2 regions of the Streptomyces sp. NPDC090994 genome follow, and region 1 is predicted to be linked to the other one. Evidence: predicted binding sites of a transcription regulator. Region 1 holds the regulator's gene; the other holds the start of a gene.
The links. Region 1 encodes HrcA, which represses chaperone genes, less so after heat shock. Its sites were predicted from a motif close to TTNGCACTCNGNNNNNCNGAGTGCNAA; they were not measured.
Positions count from the first base shown of each region.

Region 2: the regulator HrcA is predicted to act here: its motif matches at 1,369-1,395, upstream of groL (chaperonin GroEL).

Region 1 covers NZ_JBIVWS010000010.1:60,596-64,521, reverse strand. The annotation lists gene ACIQR3_RS21495 (nitronate monooxygenase) at 1-61, opposite strand, end outside; gene dnaJ (molecular chaperone DnaJ) at 198-1,334, opposite strand; gene hrcA (heat-inducible transcriptional repressor HrcA) at 1,335-2,351, opposite strand; gene ACIQR3_RS21480 (MBL fold metallo-hydrolase) at 2,513-3,238, shown strand; gene ACIQR3_RS21475 (DUF3097 domain-containing protein) at 3,273-3,926, shown strand, end outside.
Region 2 covers NZ_JBIVWS010000004.1:400,578-404,503, forward strand. The annotation lists gene groL (chaperonin GroEL) at 1-1,241, opposite strand, end outside; gene ACIQR3_RS11995 (cold-shock protein) at 1,599-1,802, opposite strand; gene ACIQR3_RS12000 (ubiquitin-like small modifier protein 1) at 2,218-2,493, opposite strand; gene thrC (threonine synthase) at 2,531-3,820, opposite strand; SAM riboswitch class I at 3,838-3,926, opposite strand, start outside.

The DNA of each region.
Region 1 (3,926 bases):
CGCCCGCCATGGGAGCCTGCACGATCGGGTACGGGAAGAGATCGGTCAGCGCGGAGGACATGACCGCATCGTGCCATGTCCTCCGGGCAGGACCGAATCCGGCCGTCCGCCCCCCGGCCGGGCTCCGCGCACCGCCGTACGGACCTGCGCCGGCGCCCGTCGAACGCCTCCTCCGGCCGCGAGAACGACCCGTCCGCTCAACGCCCGTTGAAGGCGTCCTTCAGCCGGGAGAACAGCCCCTGCTGACCCGGCTGGAACTGCCCCTGGGGCCGCTCCTCGCCACGCAGCTTGGCCAGTTCGCGCAGCAGGCGCTCCTGGTCGGGGTCGAGCTTGGTCGGGGTCTGGACCTCGACGTGCACGATGAGGTCGCCCCGGCCGCCGCCGCGCAGATGCGTGACGCCCCGGCCGTGCAGCGGGATCGACTGGCCGGACTGGGTACCGGGCCGGATGTCGACCTCCTCCAGGCCGTCCAGCGTCTCCAGCGGCACCTTGGTGCCGAGCGCCGCCGCCGTCATCGGGAGGGTGACCGTGCAGTGCAGGTCGTCGCCCCGGCGCTGGAACTGGGAGTGCGGCAGCTCGTGGATCTCGACGTACAGGTCGCCGGCCGGGCCGCCACCGGGGCCGACCTCGCCCTCGCCCGCGAGCTGGATCCGGGTGCCGTTGTCGACACCGGCCGGGATCTTCACCGTCAGCGTGCGGCGGGAGCGGATGCGGCCGTCGCCCGCGCACTCGGGGCACGGCGTCGGCACGACCGTGCCGAAGCCCTGGCACTGGGGGCAGGGCCGGGAGGTCATGACCTGGCCCAGGAAGGACCGGGTGACCTGCGAGACCTCACCGCGTCCGCGGCACATGTCACAGGTCTGCGCCGAGGTGCCGGGGGCCGCGCCCTCGCCGTTGCAGGTGTTGCAGACGACGGCCGTGTCGACCTGGATGTCCTTGGTCGTACCGAAGGCGGCCTCGTCCAGCTCCACCTCGATTCGGATCATCGCGTCCTGGCCGCGGCGGGTGCGCGAACGGGGTCCCCGCTGCGACGCCGTGCCGAAGAACGCGTCCATGATGTCCGAGAAGTTCCCGAAGCCGCCCGCGCCGAAACCGCCGGCGCCGGCGCCGCCGCTCTGCGACAGGGGGTCGCCGCCGAGGTCGTAGACCTGCTTCTTCTGCGGGTCCGACAGCACCTCGTAGGCGGCGTTGATCTCCTTGAACCGCTCCTGGGTCTTCGGATCGGGGTTGACGTCCGGGTGCAGCTCGCGGGCGAGCCTCCGGAACGCCTTCTTGATCTCGTCCTGGGACGCGTCGCGGCGCACGCCGAGTACGGCGTAGTAGTCCGTGGCCACTTATGACTCCGCCAGGATCTGTCCGACGTACCGTGCCACTGCGCGTACCGCTCCCATCGTTCCCGGGTAGTCCATGCGGGTCGGTCCGACCACGCCGAGCTTGGCAACCGCCTCGCCGCCCGAACCGTAGCCCACCGACACGACGGACGTGGAGTTGAGTCCTTCATGGGCGTTCTCATGACCGATCCGTACGGTCACGCCCGGATCCTTCGCCTCGCCGAGCAGCTTGAGGAGCACGACCTGCTCCTCCAGCGCCTCCAGCACCGGCCGGATCGTGAGGGGGAAGTCATGGCCGAAGCGGGTGAGGTTGGCGGTGCCGCCGATCATCAGCCGCTCCTCGTTCTCCTCGACCAGCGTCTCCAGCAGCGTGGAGAGCACTGTGGCGACCGTACCGCGCTCCTCCGCCTCGAAGGCGTCGGGGAGGTCCTCGACCAGCGTCGGCACGTCCGTGAACCGGCGCCCCGCGACCCGGCTGTTGAGCCGCGCCCGCAGGTCCGCCACCGAGGTCTCGCCGAACGGCGACGGGCAGTCGACCATGCGCTGCTCGACCCGCCCGGTGTCCGTGATCAGCACCAGCATCAGGCGCGCGGGCGCCAGCGAGAGCAGCTCCACGTGCCGCACGGTCGAGCGGGTCAGCGACGGGTACTGCACCACGGCGACCTGCCGGGTCAGCTGCGCCAGCAGCCGCACCGTGCGGGCCACCACGTCGTCGAGGTCGACGGCGCCCTCCAGGAAGTTCTGGATCGCGCGCCGCTCCGGGGCCGTCATCGGCTTGACCCCGGCGAGCTTGTCGACGAAGAGCCGGTAGCCCTTGTCGGTGGGGATGCGCCCGGCGCTGGTGTGCGGCTGGGCGATGAACCCCTCCTCCTCCAGCGCCGCCATGTCGTTGCGCACGGTCGCCGGGGAGACGCCGAGGCTGTGCCGCTCGGTGAGGGCCTTGGAGCCGACGGGCTCCTCGGTGCCGACGTAGTCCTGGACGATGGCGCGCAGCACTTGCAGCCTTCGTTCACTGAGCATCGCGCACACCTCCCGGTCACGTCCGACCACTTCCGCCCTGGCACTCACCGCGTGCGAGTGCCAGACTTCCCCGGCCCAGTGTACGGCCGTGGGGTACACCCCCGGCAAGGGCCGCCCCGTGCTGCCGTCCCCGGCGGGCTCGCACCGTTAGCGTCGCCGCCATGACGGTGACTTGGGAAGAGCTGGGCTGGGAGCGGGTGGCGGCCGGGGTGGGGCGGCGCCGGCTGCCGGTGTGGGACTGCACGGCGGGGCTCGTGGTCGGCGGGGACGCGGCGCTGGTGGTCGACGCGGGGTCGAGCCTGGGCGAGGGCGCGCGGCTGCGCACCGAGGCGCAGCGGCTGGCCGGCCGGCGTGTGACGCATCTCGCGCTGACCCACGCCCACTTCGACCACGTCTTCGGGGCGGCGGCGTTCGCGGGGGCGGAGGTGTACGGCGCGGCGGGGGTGGACGCGGTCCTCGGCGCGGGGCGGGCGGCGCTGCGGGCGGACGCGCTGGCCAACGGCCTGGACCGGCGCCGCGCGGCGGAGGCGGTGGACGCGCTGGTGTCCGTACGGCACGAGGTGGGCGGCGAGCGGACCCTCGACCTGGGGGGCGGCCGGCGGGTGCTGCTGGCCGCCGTGGGCCCGGGGCACACGGCGCACGACCTGGCGGTCGTGGTGCCGGGCAGCCCGGCGGTCGTCTTCTGCGGGGACCTGGTGGAGGAGTCGGGGGAACCGCAGGCGGGGCCCGACGCCCTTCCCGGGCAGTGGCCGGCCTCGCTGGACCGGCTGCTCGGCCTGGGCGGCGAGGACGCGCTGTACGTGCCCGGTCACGGCGCGGTGGTGGACGCGGCGTTCGTCCGGGCGCAGCGGGACGCGCTGGCGGCGCGGTTCGGCGTGTCGCTCTGATCACGTCCGTGGCGTTCCTCGTATCGTCAGCGGAATGCGCCAGTACTCCGCCGATCTCACGCCCCCGTGGAAGAAGCCGCAGCCGGTGCCCGAGGTCCCGGCCGATCCCGGGCTCGTCGTGGAGGAGCCCGGCACCGGGTTCTGCGGGGCGGTGATCGGCTGCGAGGCGGGCACGGTGACGCTGGAGGACCGCTTCGGCAAGCACCGGGTGTTCCCGCTGGAGCCGCGCGGGTTCCTGCTGGAGGGCCGGGTGGTGACGCTGGTCAAGCCGTCGTCGGGTCCGGTACGTCCGTCCCGTACGGCGTCCGGTTCGGTCGCCGTCCCCGGCGCGCGGGCCCGGGTGGCCCGCGCCGGGCGCATCTACGTGGAGGGCCGGCACGACGCCGAGCTGGTCGAGAAGGTGTGGGGCGACGACCTGCGCGTCGAGGGCGTGGTGGTCGAGTACCTGGAGGGCGTCGACGACCTGCCGTCGGTCGTCGACGGTTTCGCACCGGGTCCGGACGCGCGGCTGGGGGTCCTGGTGGACCATCTGGTGCCGGGCTCGAAGGAGTGGCGGATCGCGGAGTCGGTGACCAGTGAGCACGCGCTGGTGGTCGGTCATCCGTACATCGACATCTGGGAGGCCGTGAAACCGGCCGCGCTGGGGATCGAGGCGTGGCCGCGGGTGCCGCGCGGGCAGGACTGGAAG
Region 2 (3,926 bases), on a different contig from region 1:
CCACCACCGGCGACGATGCCCTCCTCGACGGCCGCCTTGGCGTTGCGCACGGCGTCCTCGATGCGGTGCTTGCGCTCCTTGAGCTCCACCTCGGTGGCGGCACCGGCCTTGATGACCGCGACGCCGCCCGCGAGCTTGGCCAGGCGCTCCTGGAGCTTCTCGCGGTCGTAGTCCGAGTCGCTGTTCTCGATCTCGGCGCGGATTTGGTTGACCCGGCCGGCGACCTGGTCGGCGGAGCCGGAGCCGTCGACGATGGTGGTCTCGTCCTTGGTGATGACGACCTTGCGGGCGCGGCCCAGGAGGTCCAGGGTCGCGTTCTCCAGCTTGAGGCCGACCTCCTCGGAGATGACCTCGCCGCCCGTGAGGATGGCGATGTCGCCGAGCATGGCCTTGCGGCGGTCGCCGAAGCCCGGGGCCTTGACGGCGACGGACTTGAAGGTGCCGCGGATCTTGTTGACGACCAGGGTCGACAGGGCCTCGCCCTCGACGTCCTCGGCGATGATCAGCAGCGGCTTGCCCGACTGCATGACCTTCTCCAGGAGCGGGAGCAGGTCCTTGACGTTGGAGATCTTGGAGTTGGCGATCAGGATGTACGGGTCGTCGAGGACGGCCTCCATACGCTCCATGTCGGTGGCGAAGTACGCCGAGATGTAGCCCTTGTCGAAGCGCATACCCTCGGTGAGCTCCAGCTCCAGACCGAAGGTCTGGGACTCCTCGACGGTGATGACGCCTTCCTTGCCGACCTTGTCCATGGCCTCGGCGATCAGCTCGCCGATCTGGGTGTCGGCGGCGGAGATGGAGGCCGTGGAGGCGATCTGCTCCTTGGTCTCGACGTCCTTCGCCTGCTCCAGGAGGGCGGCGGAGACGGCCTCGACGGCCTTCTCGATACCGCGCTTCAGAGCCATCGGGTTGGCGCCGGCCGCCACGTTGCGCAGACCCTCGCGCACCAGGGCCTGGGCGAGAACGGTCGCGGTGGTCGTACCGTCACCGGCGACGTCGTCCGTCTTCTTGGCGACTTCCTTGACCAGCTCGGCGCCGATCTTCTCGTACGGGTCCTCGAGCTCGATCTCCTTGGCGATGGAGACACCATCGTTGGTGATCGTGGGGGCGCCCCACTTCTTCTCGAGGACGACGTTGCGGCCCTTGGGGCCGAGCGTCACCTTGACGGCGTCCGCGAGCTGGTTCATGCCGCGCTCGAGGCCGCGCCGCGCCTCCTCGTCGAACGCGATGATCTTGGCCATGTGAAGTGGTCCCTCCAGGACTGGGGGTGATTCCTTCGGACCGCGCCCGCGCCCGCGACGGACGGCTCGCCGGCCTCGTGGTTCCTTCCCCACGGCGGCCCGCGGGCCTCACCGACCCGGTCCTTCGTTGTCACTCTCACCTTCAGAGTGCTAACGCAATGATTAGCACTCGACCCCTGCGAGTGCAAGCGCCTCCCCCGGATCGGGGGCGGCGCTCAGCCGCCCGCGAACACGGCCCGGGCACGCTCCGGACAGGGCCGGGCAGGGGCCGGGCAGGGGTCGGACATGCCGGAGGGCCCGCGCCTCGGTGAGACGCGGGCCCTCCGGAGAAGACCTTCGCTGCGGTGGTCGCGCGTATCAGGCAGTGACGCGGACCATGTCGGCCTGCGGGCCCTTCTGGCCCTGCGAGATCTCGAACTCGACCCGCTGGCCTTCTTCAAGGGTGCGGTAGCCGTCCATCTGGATCGCGCTGTAGTGGACGAAAACATCCGCACCACCGTCGACCGCGATGAAGCCGTACCCCTTCTCCGCGTTGAACCACTTGACGGTGCCCTGAGCCATGCCTAACTCCCCTATTACTGGCCCTTGCACAGACCCGCACTTCGCGGACCCGGGTCAGACCTCGCCCCCGAAAGGCTCTGGAGGCGTGCGCCGGAACGCGTCGACCGCGGCCGAATGTATCTGTCCAACTGCCCTCTGCAACAGGTCAATTGGACGAGAAATCTGGACGGGAGCGGTCCGGAATATGGCGAGAAATCGCAGGAATCCGGGGCAAGTCGGGCCACGCAAAGGCCACAAAAGCCGCAAAGTACGCCCACAGTTTGGCTACATCTGGTCGGGCGTACGGCAGGAATTCGGAGTTCACGCTTTAGCGATCATCGGCGCGTTCCCCAACTCTACCGCGCTCAACCACATGGAATTGCCCCCTCCGCTTCTATTGCGGAGGGGGCAATTCGGGGGACGGTGGGTGACCGCGTCAGCCGCCCGCGACGGCCGGAATGATCGAGACGCCGGCCCCGTCGGGGGTGGCCGTCTCCAGACCCTGCTCGAAACGGACGTCGTCGTCGTTGACGTACACGTTGACGAAGCGGCGCAGCTTGCCCTGGTCGTCGAGGACGCGGGCGGAGATGCCGGTGTGGTTCTTCTCCAGATCGGCGATGACCTCGCCGAGGGTGGCCCCTTCGGCGGTCACTTCGGCCTGGCCGCCGGTGTAGGTGCGCAGGATGGTCGGGATGCGGACAGAGACACTCACTTGAAACCTCCGGTCAGGGAATCTACGTAGGGGCGCGTCACGCCAGTCCCGCCTCGCGGAACGATGCGAGGTTCGGCCGGATCGTCGCCGTGAGCCCGGTCCCCGCCACCGCGTCCAGCGTCTTCAGGCCGTCCCCGGTGTTGAGCACGACGGTGGTCAGCGCCGGGTCCAGCACCCCCGCCTCGATGAGCTTCTTCGTCACGCCCACCGTGACGCCGCCGGCGGTCTCCGCGAAGATCCCCTCGGTCCGCGCCAGCAGCTTGATGGCGTCGACGACCTGCTCGTCGTTGACGTCCTCCACCGCACCGCCGGTGCGGCGCGCGATGTCGAGGACGTAGGGGCCGTCGGCCGGGTTGCCGATCGCGAGGGACTTGGCGATGGTGTCCGGCTTCTGGGGGCGGACCACGTCGTGGCCGGCCTTGAAGGCGGTGGAGACCGGCGAGCAGCCTTCCGCCTGCGCGCCGAAGATCTTGTACGGCTTGTCCTCGACCAGGCCGAGCTGGATCAGCTCCTTCAGCCCCTTGTCGATCTTCGTGAGCTGGGAGCCGGAGGCGATGGGCACGACGAGCTGGTCGGGCAGCCGCCAGCCGAGCTGCTCGCAGATCTCGTACGCCAGGGTCTTGGAGCCCTCGGCGTAGTACGGGCGCAGGTTGACGTTGACGAAGCCCCAGCCCTCGCCGGCCGGGTCGCCGATCAGCTCGGAACAGAAGCGGTTGACGTCGTCGTAGTTGCCCTCGATGCCGACGAGTTCGCCGCCGTAGATCGCGGCCATGACGACCTTGCCCTGCTCCAGGTCGTGCGGGATGAACACGCACGAGCGCAGGCCGGCGCGGGCGGCGGCGGCGCCGACGGCGCCGGCCAGGTTGCCGGTGGAGGAGCAGGAGAGGGTGGTGAAGCCGAAGGCGCGGGCCGCCTCCAGGGCCTGGGCGACGACGCGGTCCTTGAAGGAGTGCGTCGGGTTGCCGGAGTCGTCCTTGACGTACAGACCGCCGGTGACGCCCAGCTCGGCGGCGAGGCGGTCGGCCTTGACGAGCTTGGTCCAGCCCGGGTTGATGTTGGGCTTGTCCGCGACATCGGCGGGGACGGGCAGGAGGGGCGCGTAACGCCAGATGTTGGTGGGGCCCGCCTCGATGCGCGCGCGGAGCTTCTCGGTGTCGTAGGACGAGAAGTCGTAAGCGATCTCCAGCGGGCCGAAACACTCCTCGCAGGCGAAGACCGGGCCGAGGGGCACGCGGTGGCCGCATTCCCGGCAGGAGAGCGCCGTGGCGGGGCCGAGATCGACGGAGGCGGCGGGAGTGGTGGTGCTTTCGGCAGTCTGCACAGCCATGGAGGCGAGGCCCTTTCTCCTCATCTTCCTCACGACGCATCTCGCCGTGAGACGGATTTGGCACCTTCCCGAGCCGGGAGCCTCGCTTCTTCACGAGTGCCGACTG